3 regions of the Blautia sp. MSK.18.38 genome follow, and region 2 is predicted to be linked to each of the others. Evidence: predicted binding sites of a transcription regulator. Region 2 holds the regulator's gene; each other region holds the start of a gene.
The links. The regulator HrcA, encoded in region 2, represses chaperone genes, less so after heat shock. The targets are predictions, from matches to a motif close to TGTTAGCACTCNNNNNNNNNGAGTGCTAACA.
Positions count from the first base shown of each region.

Region 1 (7,820 bases), on a different contig from region 2:
ATCTCTTCAATATATTTCTCCACTTCGCTTACTACTTCTCCAAAAGAAAGTCCCTTTTCTTCACACTCTATGATCTTCATGGCGATTAGACTCTGGCCTCCGGATGCTGATTTGGAATTAAATACATGAACCTTTTTCTCCGGCTGCTCTTCCAGGAGCAGGTTTTTTCCAAGGATCGCACTGTTATAGGAACCGCTCAGTTCCGCCGAAAGTGTCACCGCATAAATGTGTTCCGCCTCACACTCATATGCCTTCATATAGCGTTCCGGAGAAGGGCATGCAGATTTTGGACACTCCGGGCAATCTGCAACTTTCTTCAAAAAATCCTTCTGATCAAAAGTCGCATCGTCTATGATATTCTCACCGCCCACTGTCAGTGTCAGCGGTATGGATTCGATCCTTTCATCATTTTTCCATTCATCTAAAAGCTCCCCACAGCTATCTATCGCAATCTTATAGCTCAATTATATCGTCCTCTTTTCCATTATATGTAGTATTCAATACCACATCTATCGTATCACATAAACAGATATTTGAAAAGAGTTTTTTAAAAAGTCTGTCCTTTTTTCTTTATCTGAGATATAATGTCTACACGCGATCACATAAAAGAAAGGAAGTGCGGCATGCTTGCATTAAAGATTACAGATATCCGGGATTTCACAAACAAACTTTTTATAGGAGAAGTATTTGACAAATTCTGTCTGTCCGAAGCGACTGTGACTACTTTTAATACTTTTACCATTGATGGCAGGCTTCAGAAAGATTTTTTTGATACAGACAGCATGAACAGACTCACAGAGCACGGCCGGACACATTCTCTCTGGAAGGACATCAGACCTTTCTGCTGGTCTGTGATCCGCGGTAAGCGTACGCCCTTAAGCTTCAGGATCGTGCTGCATTTAAGTCGGAGTGGAGTTGAAGCTGCAATGAGAAATACAGATTTCGGAATTTCCTCCGAACAGATAGACGGACTATTCTTAAATCTTCAATTTAAAAATAACAGCCTTCTTTGTACTACCGGAACCTCTCTTAAAACATTCTCTATGGATAAACGCCCAGAGCAGCTCTGGGATGATATGATCCTGAGCTTTCTGTCCAGGAATCAGATTCTTTTTGAAAGGCTATAGTCAATTCTCTTCTTCTATTTCCCTCAGATAATACGCAAGCATATCAATAAATTCACTGTTGGTAGGCTTGTATTCTAGAGGATATCCTGCAATCTCATCCAGCAGTTTTTTATTTCCTTCCCAACACACATTTACCATTGTTCTGATATCATGCTCAATATTGGTAGGTGTTGATCTGTACTTCCGCGCCAGGTATGGATAAATATCCTTTGTGATCCGCAATGGTTTATACTGATCCCCCATGGAAATCTTTACCGCTTCCGCAACGAAAAAATATCCTTTGTATTTCGAATTTGCACCAAGTCTTCTGATCAATCCATACACCTTTTTCATACATTTGTTCCTCCATTTCATTTTTTTCTCTTTTTAAAAGCACTCCCTTATGTATAATACGACAGTTATCTATATTTTTCGCTTTCTTCTGAAAATTTATTTTATACATATTAGATACTAATTTAAATTTTTAGTCATATTTTACAGGTTATTTTTATTTAATATCTATTATTTTATTTAAAATTCCTATAATTGTGTTAAAGATACACATATTGTTATAAAAAAAGCAAAGGCTTCGCCCCATTACGGGCAAAGCCTTTCGATCATTTTATATGTCGTTTTATTTTGTAAGGACCATAAGGATATCGTTGCTTCTCTTTACAAATTTTGTCATTTCTTCAGGAGAAAGCTGTTTATGGCTCATCATTGCAAGATCATAAAGCTGTTCACAGATCACCGGAACATACTCTGATCCCTGATTTTCTGCTATAAATCTTACAAGAGGATGATTTGCGTTCAGTACAAGTACTTCCTGACCACCGAACATATTCGGATCCATTCCGTACATATTGTACATTTTCATCATATCCTGCATACGGCGGCTCTCCTCAGGAAGAGTGATCATCGCTGCAGTTCCCTCATTTTTCAGCTTCTCTACTTTTACTTCAAGTTTATCCTTGCCAAGATTCTTACGGAACACCTCAGTAAGTGTCTTGACTGTTGTTTCATCCGCTTCTCCGTCTTCACGAAGCTCTTCTGTCAGATCGGCATCAATTCTCTTGAACTGGATCGTCTGATCCTGCTGTTCAAGATGGGAAATAAACTGTGAATCGATCACATGCTTCAGCAGTACAGCATCTTTACCCGCTTCACGGAACATATTAATGTACTGGCTCTGCTGTACCTCATCGGTCACATAATAGATCACCGTTTTTTCCGGTTCCTCATTCTGGGATCCTTCAGAAGCTTTCTCCTCTGTCTTCTCCTCTTCAGCTGCTTTTGTTTCTTCTTTTTTATTTTCCTCAATGCAGTCTTTCAGGGTAAGATATTTGCCATCCAGATTCTTAAAGAGGATATAATCATTCATCTTCTCACCAAATTTCGCATCCTTGATGCATCCAAATTTGATAAACGGGCTGATATCATCCCAGTACTTCTCATAAGACTCTCTGTCTGTCTTGCACATTCCGGTGAGCTTATCTGCTACTTTCTTGGTGATGTATTCAGAAATCTTTTTCACAAAACCATCATTCTGCAGTGCAGAACGGGAAACATTCAGTGGAAGATCCGGACAGTCGATCACGCCTTTCAGAAGAAGAAGGAATTCCGGGATCACCTCTTTGATGTTATCTGCAATAAATACCTGATTATTATAAAGCTTGATGGTTCCCTCAATGGAATCATACTCTGTCCTGATCTTCGGGAAATACAGGATACCCTTCAGGTTGAACGGATAGTCCATGTTCAGATGGATCCAGAACAGCGGTTCCTTGTAATCCATAAATACCTTACGGTAAAATTCTTTATACTCTTCATCCGTGCACTCATTTGGGTGTTTCATCCAGAGCGGCTGTGTATCGCTTAAGGATACCGGCCGTTTATTGATCTTTACTTTATCTTTGGCAGGAGAAACTTCCACAACTTCTTTCTCGCCTTTATCATTCTCCTTTTCCTCTGTCTTGGCATCCTCATGGATATGTTCAACTACCACATCATCTTCACGGAGATCTGCCTCATCGATGGTTTCATACTCCTGTTCAGCATTTGCTTTGGAAAGATAGATATTTACCGGCATGAAAGAACAGTATTTCTCGATAACCTCTCTCATACGATATTCATTGGCAAACTCCAAGCTTTCCTCATTGAGGAAAAGAGTGATCTCTGTTCCCGGTTCTGTTTTGTTTCCGTCTGCCATCTCATACTCCGTACCACCGTCACAGGTCCAATGTACCGGTGTGGAACCCTCCTTGTAAGAGAGAGTATCAATATGAACTTCATCTGCAACCATAAATGCAGAATAAAATCCAAGTCCGAAATGACCGATCATCTGATCATCCGTTGTTTTATCCTTATATTTCTCAAGAAACTCTGTGGCACCGGAAAAAGCGATCTGTGTGATATATTCCTCTACTTCATCTGCTGTCATACCAATACCGTTATCGATAAACTTCAAAGTTTTCTGATCCGGATCAACGATAACATTTACAGCCGGTTTGTAACCTTCCGGGAATGTATAATCTCCCATAACTTCCAGCTTTCTCAGTTTGGTGATCGCATCGCATCCGTTGGAGATCATCTCTCTTACAAAAATATCATGGTCGGAATATAACCATTTCTTGATAATCGGAAAAATATTTTCACTGTTGATTGATAAACTGCCATGTTTTGCTGACATATATGTCACTCTCCTTTTGTTTTTATTTTTATTTCTGATGTTCCGACAGAGCCGGAAACCTGTTGTTTTTTTCAATAAATATATACTAATACGACTTTTTACAAAAGTCAAGAAAAATTTAGCACTCATCATTATAGAGTGCTAGTAACAGCATGTAAAACGGATCTCTATGTGCAAAAAAATCCCTCCGTACATTTTTTGTACGGAGGGTGCTGTAAAACTATCTTCTACATTCTGTTCTTATTTTTTCTTTCTACGATATACAAGGATTCCTCCAATACATACCACAGCCACGATCAAAATGATCACAAATGTCATGATCGGTGTACTGTCTCCCGTCTGCACTGCAGATTTCTGATTTGTCTGTGTCACTGCCGGACTCGGAGTCGCAGTAAGAACTGCTGCCTGTGATACCGTAAAAGTAACCGTACTTTCTGACTGTGTACCGGTATCCTTCCAGCTGGAGCCGTCGTATTTCTGCTGTCCAAAGGTAACTTTCAGAGTATATTTTCCCGGCTTGCTGACACGGAATGTTGCAGTATAAGGCTCTCCATCCCAGGTACGGGTCTCTGTGATCTTCCAGCTCTTCGGCTGATATCTGGTATCTCCCTTACGCGGGTTTGTATTATCCATTCCTGCACCAGCTGCTGTAAAGGTGATCTTTGTATTGGTATCATACTTGCCATTGGAATCAATGCCTGTGATCTTATTGTCCGATGCAGCGGCTTCCGTGCCCTGATATCCATTTACTGTAATACTTACTGCGATCACTGTACTGATCTTGTTGGGATTCTTAACCCCCTCCGGAAGAATGACGGTACCTTTTACATTAAATATCTGACGTTCTGCAGAAGACGGATCATAAGAAGATCCCTTAACATCCCATTTAACAGATGCCTTCTGCTCTCCCTTTGTTGTAGTGATCTTTACTGTTCCCGGAAGCTTCAGGGCTTTCTGGGTTTTCTGGGTTCCATTGGGTAGATCTTTGATATCGGATGGCTTTTTGATGCCTGTAAGGTTATTCGCCTTCTTACCGTTATCTGTTTTTTTCTTTGTAACGCTGAAATGGACATTTACATAAGCTTCCACATTTGCATCATTGGCGATCACAATGTCTTCCAGATATTCCCCCTGTGAAAGTCCGCTGACCGGCTGTACGCTAAAGGTTGCATTATCTCCTGCTTCCAGCTCTGTGGCGGAAAGTGTACCAATTGTATATGCATTTGATGAAGGCTGTTTCAGAACGATCTTTGTATTTCCGGTGTTGGTAACTGTAACTGTCTTCGCATCAGGAAGTTCCTTATAGCCTTCCTCTTTGGTTCCAAACTCCAGACTGTCTGTTACCGAAAGACCGGGATTGGGTTCCGGTTCCGAAACTGTAAATTCCAGCCGGACTTCAGCCAGTGTGTTTCCGGTATTCTGATCTGTCACAGAAATCGTATCGCTGTGATCTCCGGCCTGAAGACCGGTCTTGGGCTGTACGGTAAAGATTGCCGCCTTATCTCCGGGATTGAGCACTTCCGCAGAAAGCTCTCCCACCTCATAATCCTCCGGAGCAGAAAGCTGGATCCGGATAGCCTCTGTACCTGTATTCTCTACGGTTACAGGCTGTGCATCCGGCGCAGTCTCATAGCCCTGTTCCAGTGTTCCAAACTTCAGAGGACCTTCCGGTTTCACTGTTGCAGTAACTGTTTTTGGTGTTTCTGTCTTTACCATAACCGAAGCCGTCACTGTAGCAGATGCTTCCGTGCTTTCATCAGAAGCAAATACAAGCTCTTCCACGTATGGATCATCTTTTGCAGAGAGTCCAAGCTTAGGCTGTACGGTAAAGGTCTGCTCTCCTCCCTGCGCCAACTGGATATTTCCGCTACTCTCCACTTCACTGACCGGCGCAATATCAAAAAACTTCGACTCAGGCTGTACTAACGTCACAGCTTCTGTACCTTCGTTTTTGATCGTGACTGTACTTGTTGTTTCTACCTTTTCATAACCGGCAGTCAGATCATCAAAAGGCAGTTCTGTCGGATCCGCAATTAGCTTGTATATTTTTTCCGCTGCAGGGTCCGATGTTTCCCCGGGATCTGTCTGCTCATTATTTTCATGATCTTCGACTTTTTTATTTTCCGGTTCTTTTACTGTAAAGTCCGCTTCAAAGAAGACATCGGCACCTTCTTCTGTCTGATACGTGATCAGATCTTTGTATTCTCCAGCCTTCAGACCTTCTCGTGGTTTTACCCACACAGCAACACTTTCACCACTCTTTAATGGCGCATCGTTAATATCCGCAGCCATGAAATTCTCCGGGGCGATCTCTTTAAAATTAAGATCCCCGGTTCCGTTATTTGTGATAGTAACCATCTGTGCTTCCGGAATTTCCGTATATCCCTCTTCCACGGAACCAAAATCCAGAATTCCACTTCCATCTTCCGTGTATGCAGATGCCGAATATGTCGGTTCCTCATTTTTTTCGGAAGCGTCTGCTGCTGTATCTGCGGAATCCGGTGTCTCTGTCTGACTATCTCCGGATGTATCTGCCTCATCGGCATTCTGAGGCCCTGACTGTTCTCCGTTTACTTCTATAACAGAGTTTTCAGCAGGCTCCTGGGTATCTGCAGGTTCCTGTACATCTGTATTCTCCTGCACATCCGCAGACTCCGTTTCTTCTGCCGGCTCTATGGTTTCCTCAGGCTGAGCACTATCAGGCTCCTCTGACGTTCCAGCTTCTGTATCCGGCGTGTTCTCTGAAGACTCCGAAGCTTCACTTTCCTCCGCATCCGGATCTTCTCCTGCTGCTTTGGCTTCTTCCTTTTTCTTTTCTGCCAGTGCTTTGGCTTCCTCCTCTGTTTCGGAAACCTCCTGGGTCGTCACCGTAAGCTCACCACTGACTCCCGTCTCTTCTTTTCCGGTGATCTTCAGAACGATCGGAATACCCAGATCTTTTTCATCGATTTTATAAGTCTTGTCAGTTCCTACCTCTGTAAGAAGGTCTCCGTCTTTTAATGACCAGGAAAAACTCACATTATCATCTGTGATCCCCTCCGGCTTGACCTTTGAGTAATCTGCACTTAAGGTAGACCCGATCGCAAGTGTTCCTTTGACCTTCAGCTTTCCATCAAGATTTCCAGATGGAGCTGCAGTGGCAAATACCATCGATGGAAGCAGCGTTACAATCATAAGCACAGCCATGACGACTGCCAGCACTCTGCTTTTTTTCATATCCCATCCTCCTTTACATCATTTTATTTTCCCCACATTTACCCTTTCTACGCAGGGCTTTCTTTTTGCTGATGCAAGTTTATCATATTTAATTTTCAGAGGTGTAATCCCTGCTTTCCGTCAGCCTTCTACGATCATATATTTTCCGTCCGGGAGTTTAAATACTTCGCTTTCTTCTTCCAGCTCCTTCAGGGAAATCCCCTCCACATCTGCGCCCATTCCATCCAGATATTTTTTAACATCCTTCAGGGAATCCAGCACAACTGCCATGCAATCCTCGAGAAATTCCTCTGCCTCCTCAAAATCCTCTGCTACCGGCTCATCAAAAAGCTGACCCTGTTTTTCCAGAAATGTCTGGACATATTCTTTCTTGTACATATTAAAGTACCTCCTTTATATCTCCGCCCGCCGCAATCAGTCTGCGAAGTACTGGTTCCACCTTCTCTGTCTCGTAGAAAGCCGCCGCCTTTACCCCTGGCTTCGCATGCTTCATGGCAAAGCTGTATTTTACAGATTTCATCATTTCAATATCATTGTATTCATCCCCGAACGCCATGCATTCATCCGGTCCGATTCCCAAAAGTTCCTGGTATTTACGGATCCCTTTTGCTTTGTTCGTGGTAAATGGAACAAAATCCACCCACGCAAATCCGGATGTCACAACAGTACATCTGTCTTTGAACCGTTCTCTCCAGTACTGGATGGATTCCTCCGTCATTCCTTCTCTCTCATAAACTGCAACCTTCATACAAGGCTCTGTGATCTCATCAAAACTCTTTATGATCTTACACTGATTTTTTACTTCTTCG
Region 1 is NZ_JANFYP010000007.1:110,407-118,226, reverse strand. It holds gene NE638_RS06480 (DegV family protein) at 1-464, opposite strand, end outside; gene NE638_RS06475 (DUF5721 family protein) at 624-1,127, shown strand; gene NE638_RS06470 (sporulation initiation factor Spo0A C-terminal domain-containing protein) at 1,128-1,460, opposite strand; gene htpG (molecular chaperone HtpG) at 1,741-3,795, opposite strand; gene NE638_RS06460 (LPXTG cell wall anchor domain-containing protein) at 4,036-7,011, opposite strand; gene NE638_RS06455 (hypothetical protein) at 7,132-7,389, opposite strand; gene NE638_RS06450 (Cof-type HAD-IIB family hydrolase) at 7,391-7,820, opposite strand, start outside.
Region 1: a site for HrcA is predicted at 3,912-3,942, ahead of htpG (molecular chaperone HtpG). Genes of this name have one in related genera too.

Region 2 (7,820 bases):
AAAACAAAAGATTATACAATTTTGGATGGAGTAAAAGGAAAAGGCCATTATATAGGAACCTACATGGCACTTACCACACTGGAACGTTACTGGTGGGGCGAGGGAGAAATGAAGTTTTATATTGACGGAGATGAGGAGTATCCGACCATCTGTGGAACAGGAACGGAAGATTACTTTGGTGGTTCCTGGAGCTTTGCCAAACAGGTGGATGGAAAAACCGTGGAACAGAATTATAACACGCCGTATCTGGGATATCCGTATTATTCTGCCCATGACGAGCTGATCCACAATTTTTATCATAATGATGACTGCCCGCCAATGAGAGGCTTTTACAGATGGCATTTACAGGATCCAATCTGCTTTGAAGAGGATCTTCGCGTTACGATTCAGCAGATAGGCGTCGGATACCGTGGCCTGTTTGAACGACAGGATGATGTGGCAAGTGTAGCGTACTGGTATCAGACACTTCCTCATGCACCGTTCCAGCCGTTGATGTCAAAAGAGGATAGATGGCCCAGATAAAAAGGGTGGTAGAGATTGAAAAAACAGGTATTTTGCGGGGTATTTGCCCTGGCTCTGGCAGTGACAGGATGTGGAGTCCAGAAGAAGGAGGCTGCATCTGATATTGTGCCGGAGAACAGACAGGAACTGACGATCCTTCATGTGGATGCAGGCACAGAAGGCTTTGATTCTTTTATCAGCCAGGCGGAAAAAGATCTTGGAATAAAGATCCATATTGAAAAATGTCCGGCCAATGCGGACAATCGCCAGGCCAAAATAGCAACTCTTCTGACATCAGGAGATGATTCTGTTGATCTGATCACAGTAAATGATGAGATGATATCCGAATTTAAACATAAGGGATTTCTTCTTCCGTTGGAAGATACGGTTATGACAGAGGAGACAGCGGCGAATTTTCTGCAGGAATACCTGAAAGAAATATGCATGTCAGACGGACATATTTTTTCGGTACCGTTCAGGATGGATATCATGGCATTCTGGGTGAACCAGGAATTGCTGGATCAGGCTGGTCTGGACAGACTCTCCTGTCTCAGTGATCTTGAGATCCTTCAGAAAAAGCTTCAGAATACGGGAAAATATGCATATGGGGATGCATGGGAGATTTCTTACATATATAATAGTATCAGCGAGTATGTCGATTTTTTCGGAGGAGATTATACAGACTGGACGGATCCGAAAACAAGAGAAGCGGCAGAATATATGAAGCGAATGCTGGATACAGGGATGATATCAGAGGAGAATCTGATCGACCAGCATGACCAGCTGAATGAAAAATTTATAAACGGCCAGTATGGATGTATGTTTATGTATACCGGTGTGTTGAGTACTTTTCAGAATGCAGGCGTGTATGGAAAAGATAAGATCCATATGGCACCATTTCCGGAATTTGACGAGAAGGTGACCAATATCGCAACCTGGCAGTATGTACTGAATAAAAATTCTGATCATAAAGAAGCAGCTCTGAAGTTCCTTCAGTATGTGTCCGGATATGAGGCCAGTAAAAATTACGGACAGCTGACAAAAATGTGTCCGGCAAGACTGGATGTGATCGAGGATAAGAATTTTGATCTGGATGGCATTGAAATGATCCGGCAATATCTGAAAGATTATAAGCTGAAAGCAAGACCACTGTGTGCCGATTCCATAGAAGCCGTTTCGTCCATGGGAACGGAATTTCAGAAATATATGCTGGGACAGAAAACAGAAGCGGAATTTTTTGCCGGGGCACAGAACTGCATAGACCAGTATTACAAAAAAGCATCGTACTGATGCTTTTTTTGTTTTGAAAAAATAAGAACTTTTTTTCAAAACATATTGACAAATATTTTACATGGTGATATCTTAAAGACTGTAGATGTTAGCACTCCACTAAAATGAGTGCTAACAGATGTAAAAAAAGAATCAACATCCGTCAGGAAAGAATAAAAAGGAAAGGAGATGGATTCATGGAAGAGGTGTTGAATGAGCGCAAGCAAAAAATCTTAAAAGCAATCATCAAGACCTATATGGAAACCGGAGAACCGGTTGGTTCCAGGACCATTTCCAAGTATGCGGATCTCAATGTCAGTTCCGCAACGATCCGAAATGAAATGTCAGACCTGACAGATATGGGCTATATCGTCCAGCCTCATACCTCAGCAGGAAGGATTCCTTCAGATAAGGGCTACAGACTTTACGTCAATGAGTTGATGAAGGAGAAGGAAGCGGAGGTCGCAGAGCTGCGAGATCTGATCATTGAGAAGACAGATAAGATGGATAAGGTGCTTAAGAAGGTTGCGAAGGTTCTTGCTTCCAATACCAACTATGCTACCATGGTTTCCGTTCCGCAGTACAGCGGCAACAAGGTCAAGTTCATCCAGCTGTCGAGGATGAGCGAGCTTCAGCTTGTGGCAGTGGTTGTCAGTGACAACAACACAGTCCGGAACCAGATCATCAATCTGGATGAGGAAATGGACGACCAGACGATCCTGAAACTGAATCTTCTTCTTAACACCAATCTCAATGGGATCCCGATCCAGGATATCAATCTTGGGATGATCGCCAGACTGAAGGAACAGGCAGGCAGCCACAGCGGTGTGGTGGCAACGGTTCTGGATGCAGTGGCAGCCACCATTCATGTGGAAGAGGAAGATATGGAGATCTATACTTCAGGTGCAACTAACATCTTCAAGTATCCGGAGCTTGCCGATAAAGAGAAGGCAACGGAGCTGATCTCCGCATTTGAGGAGAAGCATGAACTTGCCGATCTTGTAAAAGAACAGATGTCAGATGGAGAGAATACAGGAATCCAGGTTTACATCGGTGATGAGATGCCAATCCAGACCATGAAGGACTGCAGCATTGTAACTGCCAGATATGAACTGGGAGACGGAATGTACGGAACCATCGGGATCATCGGTCCCAAACGAATGGATTATGAGAATGTAGTGGACAGTCTGAAGGAACTGAAGAATCATCTGGATGACGTTTTGAAAAAGAAGAAAACTTAGAAAGGCGGTAGAAAAAAAGTGTCGGAGGAAACAAAGAAAACATCCGAAGAGCAGGAAGCGGAGAAGGAAATCCCCGTAACTGACGGAGATCAGGAAGAAGAAAACCTGACACCGGAGGGAGAAGATCTGCCGGAGGAAGAAAACAATACTCCAGGCGAAGAAGCTGCCTCAGAGGATAAAAAAGAAGAAAAATCAAAAACTTCCTTCTTCGGAAAGAAGAAAAAAGATAAATCTGAGCAGAAGGTGGAGGAACTTACCGATCGCCTGAAGCGTACCATGGCTGAATTTGATAATTTCCGTAAAAGAACGGAAAAAGAAAAATCCAGTATGTACATCATCGGAGCAAAAGAGATCGTTGAAAAGATCCTGCCGGTTGTGGATAACTTTGAAAGAGGTCTTGCACAGGCACAGGAAGGCGATGCTTTTGCAGATGGAATGAAAATGATCTACAAGCAGCTTACCACAACACTGGATGAGCTTGGCGTGAAGCCGATCGAAGCAGTGGGAAAGGAATTCAACCCGGATTTCCATAATGCAGTGATGCATGTGGAGGATGAAGAGGTTGGAGAGAACATCGTGGTGGAAGAATTCCAGAAGGGTTACACCTACAAGGATTTCGTAGTACGCCACAGTATGGTGAAGGTTGCGAACTAACTGACAACAAACTTTATTTTAACAGATACAGACTAAAACAGGAGGAAAAAATCATGGGAAAGATTATTGGTATTGACTTAGGTACAACAAACAGCTGTGTAGCCGTAATGGAAGGTGGACAGCCGACAGTTATCGCAAATACAGAAGGCGCAAGAACAACACCATCCGTTGTAGCATTCACAAAAACAGGAGAGCGTCTGGTAGGTGAGCCTGCAAAACGTCAGGCAGTTACAAATGCAGACAGAACGATCTCCTCTATCAAAAGAGAGATGGGTACCGATTACCGTGTAACCATCGATGACAAGAAATATTCTCCACAGGAGATCTCCGCAATGATCCTTCAGAAACTGAAAAAGGATGCAGAGGCATATCTTGGTGAGAAAGTAACAGAGGCAGTTATCACAGTTCCGGCTTACTTCAACGATGCTCAGCGTCAGGCTACCAAAGATGCAGGTAAGATCGCAGGTCTTGATGTAAAACGTATCATCAACGAGCCTACAGCAGCAGCTCTTGCATATGGTCTTGACAATGAGAAAGAGCAGAAGATCATGGTATACGACCTTGGCGGTGGTACATTTGATGTATCTGTGATCGAGATTGGTGATGGCGTTATCGAGGTTCTTTCCACAGCTGGTAACAACCGTCTTGGTGGAGATGACTTTGATAAGAAAGTTACAGATTACATGCTTTCCGAGTTCAAGAGAACAGAGGGCGTAGACTTAAGCAACGATAAGATGGCTCTTCAGAGACTGAAAGAGGCAGCTGAGAAAGCTAAGAAAGAGCTTTCTTCCGCAACAACAACAAACATCAACCTTCCGTTCATCACAGCAACTGCTGAGGGACCGAAGCATTTCGATATGAACCTTACAAGAGCTAAATTTGATGAGCTGACACATGATCTTGTAGAGATGACAGCAGAGCCGGTTCGCCGTGCACTGTCTGATGCAGGTATCACAGCTTCTGAGCTTGGCCAGGTACTTCTGGTTGGTGGTTCTTCCCGTATCCCGGCTGTACAGGATAAGGTAAGACAGTTAACAGGCAAAGAGCCGAGCAAGAACCTGAACCCGGATGAGTGTGTTGCACTTGGTGCTTCCGTACAGGGTGGTAAACTTGCAGGTGATGCAGGTGCCGGTGATATCCTTCTTCTGGATGTTACTCCACTGTCACTGTCCATCGAGACAATGGGTGGTATCGCAACTCGTCTGATCGAGAGAAATACTACAATTCCTACAAAGAAGAGCCAGATCTTCTCTACAGCAGCAGATAACCAGACAGCTGTAGATATCAACGTTGTACAGGGTGAGCGTCAGTTCGCGAAAGACAACAAATCCCTCGGTCAGTTCCGTCTGGATGGAATCCCGCCAGCACGTCGTGGTGTTCCGCAGATCGAGGTAACATTTGATATTGATGCCAACGGTATCGTTAATGTATCCGCTAAAGACCTTGGAACAGGTAAAGAGCAGCACATCACAATCACAGCTGGTTCTAACATGTCCGATTCCGATATCGACAAAGCTGTCAAAGAAGCAGCTGAGTTCGAGGCTCAGGATAAGAAACGTAAAGAGGCGATCGACACAAGAAACAATGCAGACTCCATGGTATTCCAGGTTGAGAATGCTCTGAAGGAAGCTGGCGACAAGCTTGACGCAAACGATAAAGCAAGTGTTGAGGCTGACCTCAATGCACTGAAAGATCTTCTTGCACAGACAGCAAATGCTCAGGAGCTTACTGATTCTCAGGTTGCAGATATCAAGGCTGCACAGGAGAAGATGATGGAGAGCGCTCAGAAACTGTTCTCCAAGATGTATGAGCAGACTCAGGGAGCTCAGGGTCAGGCTGGTCCTGGACCGGATATGGGCAACATGGGCGGAAACGCTGGTGCCCAGGGCGGAAATGAAGCAGGATACGGCGATGATGTTGTAGATGCTGATTACAAGGAAGTCTAAGACAAGTAGGAAATAATTACAATGGCTGATAAAAGAGATTATTATGAAGTCTTAGGTGTGGATAAAAACGCCGACGACGCAACATTAAAAAAAGCATATCGTAAGCTGGCCAAGAAATATCACCCGGATGTAAATCCGGGTGATAAAGAGGCTGAGGCGAAGTTCAAAGAGGCGACAGAGGCTTACTCCGTTTTAAGTGATGCCGACAAGAGAAGACAGTATGATCAGTTTGGTCATGCAGCATTCGAAAACGGCGGCGGAGGCGGTGCCGGCGGCTTTGGTGGATTCGACTTCAACGGTGCGGATATGGGAGACATCTTCGGAGATATCTTCGGAGACCTGTTCGGCGGCGGAGGCAGAACCAGACGGGCCAACAATGGACCGATGAAGGGTGCCAACCTTCGTGCACGTGTGAACATTACTTTTGAGGAAGCGGTTTTCGGATGCGAGAAAGAGCTGGAGATCGTTCTGAAGGATGAGTGTACCACATGTCACGGAACCGGAGCGAAACCGGGAACATCACCGGTCACATGTCCGAAATGTAAAGGCCAGGGTCAGATCGTTTACACTCAGCAGTCCATGTTTGGTATGGTACGTAATGTTCAGACCTGTCCGGACTGTAATGGAACCGGTAAGGTGATCAAGGATAAATGCAGTGCCTGCCGTGGAACCGGATATACTTCTTCCAGAAAGAAGATCCAGGTATCTGTACCGGCCGGTATCGACAATGGCCAGTGCATCCGTATCCGTGAAAAAGGTGAGCCGGGAACCAACGGCGGACCGAGAGGAGATCTGCTGGTGGAGGTAAATGTAGCCCGTCATCCGATCTTCCAGAGACAGGATATGAATATCTTTTCAACAGCTCCGATCACATTTGCACAGGCTGCACTCGGCGGTGAGATGCGTATTAATACCGTTGACGGTGAGGTTTCCTATGAGGTGAAACCGGGAACACAGACGGATACAAGAATCCGCCTGAAGGGCAAAGGTGTTCCGTCATTACGTAACAAGAACGTTCGTGGTGACCACTATGTAACACTGGTAGTCCAGACTCCGACTAACCTTAATGAGGAGGCAAAGAAAGCTTTGGAGGCTTTTGATGCGGCATGCGGCAACCGTCCGGCAGCAGACAGTACAGCCGAGACTTCCGAAAAATCTGAAAAAACAGAAAAGAAGAAAAAAGGTTTCCGTGAGAAAGTAAAGGAAATGTTTGAGGAATAAATGAACATAAAACAGGAAAGAGGCGCAAAAAGCCTCTTTCTTTTTTTTCTGTATTCGTGTATATTAAAAGAAGTGCCCGTTTTCAGGAAAACAGGCAACAGACAGGAAAAGAAATCCGTAAATGTGTATACAGCATAAGGAGATATAGAAATATGAAATGGAACCGTTTTACACTTAAGACAAAAACAGAGGCAGAGGATATTGTGATCTGTACACTTGCCGAGGTGGGAATTGAAGGTGTGGAAATCCAGGATAAACAGCCGCTGACTGATGAGGACAAAGCGCAGATGTTCGTGGATATCATGCCGGAAGGACCAGCAGATGACGGGATCGCATATCTGAACTTCTATCTGGAAGAGGATGCGGATACCGAGGCAATCCTGAAAGATGTGAAGACTGCACTGGAGGATCTGAGAAGCTTTGTGGATATCGGAGAGGCAACCATCACAGAATCCCAGACAGAGGACAAGGACTGGATCAATAACTGGAAACAGTACTTCCATCAGTTCTATGTAGACGACATTCTGATCGTACCGTCCTGGGAAGAAGTGAAGGCAGAAGATAAGGACAAGATGATCCTCCACATTGATCCAGGAACTGCCTTTGGTACAGGAATGCATGAGACCACACAGCTTGTGATCCGTCAGCTGAAGAAATTTGTGAAGCCGGGAATGGAGATCCTTGATGTGGGAACCGGAAGTGGAATCCTGGGGATCGTTGCACTGAAGCTTGGTGCAGGTCATGTGGTTGGTACAGATCTTGATCCCTGTGCAGTTCCGGCAGTGGCTGAGAACAAGGAGGCCAACCAGATCGAGGAGAAATCCTTTGACATGATGATCGGAAACATCATCGATGACAAAGAAGTTCAGGAACAGGTCGGATATGAGAAATATGATATCGTAACTGCAAATATCCTGGCAGATGTTCTGGTACCGCTGACTCCGGTGATCGTTGCACAGATGAAAAAAGGCGCTTACTACATTACATC
Region 2 is NZ_JANFYP010000002.1:54,358-62,177, reverse strand. It holds gene NE638_RS01745 (glycoside hydrolase family 172 protein) at 1-522, shown strand, start outside; gene NE638_RS01740 (ABC transporter substrate-binding protein) at 538-1,791, shown strand; gene hrcA (heat-inducible transcriptional repressor HrcA) at 1,968-3,011, shown strand; gene grpE (nucleotide exchange factor GrpE) at 3,030-3,665, shown strand; gene dnaK (molecular chaperone DnaK) at 3,719-5,611, shown strand; gene dnaJ (molecular chaperone DnaJ) at 5,633-6,832, shown strand; gene prmA (50S ribosomal protein L11 methyltransferase) at 6,985-7,820, shown strand, end outside.

Region 3 (7,820 bases), on a different contig from region 2:
GCATTGTAATGCAGGCCTGCTTTGGAGAGCTTGACCGGGCAGATACTGCAGAGGATGTGATCGTAGATCTCATCGGAAGCGTCGAACATTTCGGCACCGTCGGAGGATTTGCCGGGGATGTCGTAGACTGCGTGGATGAGGATGATGTAGTAGTTTTCACCGTAGTCGTAGTTTTCTATGATTCTGTCGTAGAAGGCTTCGGTGAGGGTGTCGTCGGTGAGTTTGCTTTTGCGGAGTTTCATGAGGAAGTTTTGGGTTCCGCCTTCAGCTTCCTGATCCAGGGGAAATTCCATGTTGATGAGGTTTTTTCCGATGGTGCCGGTGAGGGTTTTTCGGAAGATGTCGAAGTATTTGAAGGTTTCTTCCTCTGATAAGGATAAGAAGGCTTCTTTGAGTTCGGTTTTTTTGTTTTTTTCACCGTCTACGTAGCAGCCGCAGATGCGGGTGATGGAGCAGCGGTCAGGGGTGAATTGTTTTTTTATTTCTGCGATTTCTTTTTTGTTCATGTGTGGTTTACCTCGGTTTTTTAATTAGTTTGATTATAGCACAGGTGTTTGGTGGGGGCAAGATGACGCGGACGGACGTGTGAGATTTGCAGCAGAAGTCCGGGTGCCGTCGTTTCGCCTGGTCATACTAAGCGTCTGAGGTGTCTCACGGAGCGGCCGGCCCATAACTCGCCATGTACGCTGATGCGTACCTGGCTCAGACAGATGGGCCTTACCCTGCGGCTTGTGGCCGCCGGATACCTCTCCGTGAACCACCTCAGACGCTAAGTATGGACCAAGGCTCACTCCAAAGCACCCGGACTTCTGCTGCAAACCTCACACTGTGCGGTCATGTTGGGAGGGATAGAGTGGTCTGACGGGAGTTGGATGAGCCATCAGCGCTGCGCTGGATGGCTGGGAGGAAAGGCTGAGTTTCCTTGTGGTTTGCCGGGGAGGTTGTGAGCGTCGGCGCGTTGCTGGACGCCTGTAGTTTGGAAGGTTGAGATTCCATGTGGTTTGGAGGGAGATTGTGAATGTCGGCGTGTTGCTGGACGCTGGAAGGTGGTGTCGAAATTTGGAGATGGGTTTTTGTGGTGTTGTGGTGGGATGTGTGGTATGATTTGTATATCTTATAAGATCTATCCATTTATTTGGTTTCTTTTTGCTTCAATGTCTGAAGCGTTTTTTCAAAAATATTTATAAAAACTGTATACAGGGTTTCTGAAGTGTTTGGTTGATGGTATAATTGTATATACCAGAAGGAGTATTGTTTGAGAGATAATACGATTTTTGATGATGTTTTTCGTACTATGATGGAGAAAATGACGTTTCTGGTCGTGCCTTTGATCAATGATGTTTTTCATACATCATACCCGGCTGATGTGGAGATTGTGCAGCTGCGTAATGAGTATCAGCGGGTGGATGGTGAGATTATTACGGATTCTCGGCTGTTGATCGGAAACAGGATTTATCATATAGAATGTCAGAGTACGGATGACACGACAATGGCTGTACGGATGATAGAGTATGATTTTGCAACTGCTGTTGAGTTTGCCAGAAAGCAGGGACGGAGGTATCGGATGGAGTTTCCACGTTCTTGTGTGTTGTATCTGAGAAATAGTAGGAATACGCCGGATTTTCTGGAAGTGGATGTGGTTTTTCCGGATGGAGGATGTCATTTGTACAGAGTGCCTGCCATTAAAGTAGAGAATTATACAAAAGATAATATATTTGAAAAGAGTCTTCTTATGCTGCTTCCTTTTTATATCATGCGATATGAAAAAAGAGGGCATGAGATGAGTGAGAATCCACAACTTTTTCAGGAATTACTGAATGAATATGAAGTGATCCGGAGTAAACTGGAGGTAGAGATCACTGAATCTGGAAGGTCCGAACTGTTCAGTGATCTGATTGGACTGATAACTCGGATATCTGATCATATTTTCAGAAATGAGGAGAAAGTCCGGAAAGGAATAGGTGAGATTATGGGTGGACATGTTCTGGAACTGGAATCTGAGAAAAGGGCAAGACTGATGGCGGAAGCTAAAGAACAGGGGCGAGAACAGGGAATGGCCCAGGGAATGGCCCAGGGGGAAGAACGACTTAGTGTTCTGATCAACAGGCTTATACTTGATAATCGTGGTAATGAGATTCAGAAGGTTGTTACAGATAAAGAAATGCGTGAAGCTATGTACAGAGAATATCAATTATAATAAGAAAAGATAAAGAGAATCCCCCACTGGTTTTGCTATCCATGGGGGATTCGTTGATTGATCTGAATCTTATAATACAGAATATCCGTAACTGCTGACAATAGCATCGATCTTCTGGCGGTTTTTGCACAGTGGGCAGTTGTCAGAGCGGTAGGAGTGATAGTCCGGGATGTCTCTGGCCTGAAAGATAGAGTGGACAGGGAGTGTGGCTACACTGTCTACACTGCTGTAGATGGCTGCCACGCCGCGGATCTTACCGCCATAGTACAGAACGCTTTCGATAGCTCGGTTCAATGTGGATCCGGTGGTGATGGAACCATTTAGGACGAGGATGTTTTTTCCATTGATCATTGGTTCATAGTTGTCGCGGAAGATCATCTGCCCGGTGCTGTTGAACTCAGGGGTGATGACGTAGATGGTCTGGTGTGCGTTCATGGAAAGGACGCCGGCTTTGGTCAGTTCTTCGGCGAGATAAGCACCGATCACTTCAAGTCCGTCCATGCAGACGATGGTGTCTACCGGAATGGATGCTTCGTAATTTGCTGCGAGAGCGGATGCAATACGCTGTGCTTCAGCGCATCTGGATTTCATAGTAGTGAGATCCAGGTAGTGTGTGATATGGGACTGGGATGTTACGAAGTGTCCCGGAATCATTTTAAGCTGTATGCGGTTGTCATTGCGTGCATAAATTTTTATGATGTTGTCCTGATCCATAATAAAAACCTCCTGTCGTGATCATGTTTTACGTGGTTGTTCAGGAGAATTATCCTGAAGGATTACGAAACAGATTTATTTAACCGAATGCGGATTGCAAATATCCGATTAGCTGTGCATATTATACCATTAATTTCAAAAAAATGAAATAATATAATACAAAATATATAAAAAATATTCAAAAGATCAAGCATATTTGTTAAAAAATATCCAATATCATGAAAACTTTGACAAAAGGATCATTACTATAGAGTGAAAGTATTTGTGAGTACGTAGTAAATTGGAAAGAGAGTGTCATATGTATTATTGAGTATAAAAAAGAGGAGGAGAATCCCTATGGATCCTCCCCCTGTGAGAGTGAGTCAATGTCAGCCTTCAATAGATACATATTTATCAGCTTCAATCTCTTCAGCTGCTTTTTTCGGAATAGAAAGTCTCAGAACACCGTTCTCAAATTTTGCATGGACATCTTCGTTTTTTACACCATTACCAACATAGAAGCTTCTGCTTGTGCTGCCGGCATAACGTTCACGGCGGATATAATTGCCTTTCTTGTCTTCCTCGTCTTTGTCAAGACCCTTGGCAGCGGAGATGGTAAGATAACCATCCTTCAGCTGTACCTGTACTTCATCTTTCTTAAATCCTGGAAGATCTACATCCAGCTCATAGCCTTTATCTGTTTCACGTACATCAGTTTTCATGATATTTTTTGCATGTTTGCCATAAAGAGGGTTCTTTCCGCTAAAGAAATTATCTCTGAATCCAAAATCATCCATCCAGTCATCAAATAAGTTTTCTCCAAATACACTCGGGAACATCATAAGTCATTTCTCCTTTCAAATTGAAAAGCCGTTCCGGTGGATCAAGAAATCCAACTGTTGCCGGTATATAGTTACCACTTCGGGTTATTCCGCAGTGGTGATCGTTTGGTTTTATTCTGAACATCTGGAAGTTCTTTTTTATCTCCTTCTTTGTTCTATATGTAATATAACACTTGTTGCTAGCAAAGTCAAGAGGTGAGTGCTAAAAAATTGTGAAGAATTTGTGTTAAGTAAAATGAAAAACTAATTTCCACCTTTAGCCCCTTATGTTCTTATATTAAAAAGCGAATCGGACAAGGACTGAAAATCTTATGCAGATTGAACATTCTGCAATGTTATAATAACTTTAAAGCATAGAAAAAATCAAAAAAATCAATATAATAAGGCATATAGACAAAATGTATTAAAAAAATTTTTCGTACATTCTTCTGAGTTGAACAGACGATAGAAAGACAGTATTCATGAGTATGCAGGTAAAGCAAAATGTAAATGAAAAAGTACAGGAGGAGAGAATAATGCAGAAAAAATATGCAGATTTTAAGCTTGGGGTACCGGATTATGTAACAGTGGAAACAGAAGAGGAGAGACTTGTGTGCCAGGGAGGGCAGACGACAGTAGCTGCCGGTGCAACTACTGTGGAATTTCAGAACGCAGGTGAACATGAGGATATATTTGTCACATCCGAGGATGCAGTGAGATGTGTGAAACTGAGATGGAACTACAAGATCCCGAAATCCGCCAGATTTCTGGGAGATGCCTGGGAACGTACCTATGGTGATGCGGAATGGCATGGAATGAGCGGAAACCGTTATCTGCCATGGTATTTTCTGGCGAAGCTTTCTGAGAAGGTTCTCTGCTTTGGCGTAAAGGTCCGTCCTTCTGCTATGTGCTGCTGGCAGGTGGATACCAAAGGAATTACTTTGTTTCTGGATGTTCGCTGCGGAAATACAGGAGTACAGCTGAAAGGAAGAAAGCTGTGTGCCGCACAGATCGTCTGCATGGAAGCAGAAGGAGCAGATACTTTTGAAACTGCACAGAAATTCTGTGAAAAAATGTGTACAGATCCGATCTTCCCGGAGTTTCCGGTATATGGAAGCAATAACTGGTACTATGCTTACGGTGACAGCTCCGAAGAGGAGATCTTAAGTGATACCGATTATATCCTGAAACTGACCGAAGGTGTAAAAAATCCTCCGTTCATGGTCATTGATGATTGCTGGCAGGAGCATCACCGCCTGGATGAATACAACGGTGGACCATGGACAAAAGGCAATGACAGATTTCCGGATATGAAAGGTCTTGCAGACAAGCTGGAGAAAAAAGGTGTCCGCCCGGGTATCTGGGTCCGTCTGCTTCTTAATGAAGATGAGAATATCCCGAATGAGTGGAGGATTTCCTATAATGACTGTCTCGATCCGTCCCACCCGGATGCACTGGAATATATCCGTAAAGATATCGAGAGGATCTGTGATTGGGGATACACGCTGATCAAGCATGATTTTTCTACCTTTGATCTCTTTGGAAAATGGGGATTTGAGGCGAATTTAAGAGACAATTCCATGGAGAAATGGCATTTTTATGATCAGACCAAAACCAGCGCAGAAATCGTAAAAATGCTTTATCAGGAGATTTATGATGCTTCCCGGAGCAACAACGCAGTGATCATCGGCTGCAATACTATCGGACATCTCGGCGCAGGCCTGATGCATCTGAACCGGACCGGTGACGATACCAGCGGACGTATCTGGGAGCGTACCAGACGAATGGGCGTAAATACGCTGGCATTCCGTCTTCCGCAGCACAATACGTTTTACCATATTGATGCAGACTGTGTCGGTATTTTCGGAATGATCCCATGGGAGAAAAATCGTCAGTGGGCAGACGTTCTTGCAAAGAGCGGTACACCACTGTTTGTATCCGCAAAACCTGGAGTTTTGAATCCGGAGGAATTTGAGGAGCTGCATCAGATCATGCTGCGTGCATCAGAACAGGAAGAGCATTTTGTTCCGCTTGACTGGGAAGAAATCGACTGCCCGGAGGTATGGGGAGAAAACGGCGAAACTATCACTTATGACTGGTTTGACAACGAAGGTCCGACCATGGATGCTACGGTGGAGTACTATAATGCCAAGGTAGTTGTTCCGTAAATCAGGAAAAGTGGTTCAGCAATCCAGAAGATCCTCGGCATGATGATATTTTTCCCGGTATTCCCGTGGCGTCATGCCGGTTTCTTTTTTGAAGGCACGGGAAAAGGCAAATGGATTTTGATATCCGCAGGAGAACGCCACGCTGGAGACAGGGATATCCGTGATGGTCAGAAGCTCCCGGGCGTTGATGATCTTGGCTGAAGTCAGGAATGCTTGGGGTGTGGTTCCAAGATGTTTTTTAAAAAGTCCGTAAAGGTGGCTGCGGCTGATATGGAGATAGTCAGCAACATCTGTCACAGTGATATTCTGTAGCGGACTTTTTTTGATGTAATCAACAGCCTGTGTGATGTAAAAATTCTCATTGGATTCCATGGTGGTGTAGGAAGCATGAAATTCTTCCTCCAGCAGGGCAATGATCCGGTAAAGACCGCTCTGGATATAGGCCTCACCGGAAGGCGTCAGTTGTGGATGAGCCATCATTTCAAGAATAGTTTCCTGATATGGAAGAACCGAATTCAGCTGCTGGACCGGAGTTTCCCCGGTAAGATGGCAGTGTTCGCAAAGCGTTGGAGCGTTTTCCCCGTTGAAACAGATCCAGATATAAGTCCAGGGATCAGAAGGTTCCGCTTTGTAGAGAGAGCTGGTCACAGGAGGAATGAAAAAGCACTGTCCGGCTTTCAAGGTATATTTCCGGTTGTTCATATAGAAATATCCCTGTCCGCTCAGCACAAAATGGATGGTGTAATATCGCCGGACACCAGGGCCGTAGGACTGTTCCGGTGTACATTTTTCCCAGCCGCAGGAAATAAGATGAAGTTCTTTTGATGAAGTCTGGCGGTTCATGACCTGCTTGTTTTTCATGAGAGTTTTCTGCCTTTCGATATATGGTTATTATAAGTAATATCAGTTTAAAATATTTGATCTGAGGTGTAAAGAACAAAGATGAACTGATAGGACAAAAGACAGTTGCCGTGCGATAAACGTGTGGCAGCTGTTTTTCTGTTTTCTGCAAAAATTCAGACGTAATGCAGGCATTGTCTTGACACTTGTAAAAGAAAAAGGTTTACCACCAGGAAAAATATCGTTATAATAGGAGAAACGCAGTTTCTCTGCGGCAAAAATATAACGGTCCGGGAGATATCTGTGTCAGAAATATTGCTTATCCGGTGATATATCAGATGATATGAGGAATTTTCCGGTATGTAATAAGAAGGGAGAAAGATATGGCATATTTAGGTGAAGAGATCAAAAAACTTGGTTTTGGCCTTATGAGACTTCCGCAGAAATCAGAAGGTGTGATCGATGTGGAGCAGACCAAAGTCATGGTGGACAAATTTATGGAAGCCGGATTTACATATTTTGATACAGCATGGGCTTATGCAGGAAGCGAAGATGCTATCCGCGAAGCGCTGGTAGAGCGTTATCCGAGAGAAAAATATCAGTTAGCCACCAAGATGGCAGCCTGGATCAACTGCAAGACAAGAGATGAAGCTCTTGCACAGTTTAAAACATCTCTGGAGAGAACAAAGGCAGGATATTTCGACTTTTATCTTCTCCACAATCTTGGAGAGCACAGAACAAAATATTTTGATGAGTACGGTTTATGGGACTGGATCCATGAACAGAAGGAAGCCGGTCTGATCAGACATGCAGGATTTTCGTTCCACTCCACACCGGAGGAGCTGGATGCACTTCTCACTGCACATCCGGAAATGGAATTTGTACAGCTGCAGATCAATTACGCAGACTGGGAAAATCCGGTGATCCAGTCAAGAGCCTGCTACGAGGTAGCCAGAAAACATGGAAAACCGGTCATTATCATGGAACCTGTAAAAGGCGGCATGCTTGCAACTCCGCCGGAAGCAGTGGAAAAGCTTCTGAAGGAAGCAGAGCCGGAAGCATCCACAGCATCCTGGGCGATCCGTTTTGCGGCAAATCTGG
Region 3 is NZ_JANFYP010000001.1:149,870-157,689, reverse strand. It holds gene NE638_RS00790 (DUF4317 domain-containing protein) at 1-506, opposite strand, end outside; gene NE638_RS00785 (hypothetical protein) at 1,256-2,197, shown strand; gene NE638_RS00780 (orotate phosphoribosyltransferase) at 2,267-2,911, opposite strand; gene NE638_RS00775 (Hsp20/alpha crystallin family protein) at 3,280-3,732, opposite strand; gene NE638_RS00770 (glycoside hydrolase family 36 protein) at 4,248-5,879, shown strand; gene NE638_RS00765 (AraC family transcriptional regulator) at 5,895-6,740, opposite strand; gene NE638_RS00760 (aldo/keto reductase) at 7,103-7,820, shown strand, end outside.
Region 3: a site for HrcA is predicted at 3,910-3,940, ahead of NE638_RS00775 (Hsp20/alpha crystallin family protein). Genes of this name have one in related genera too.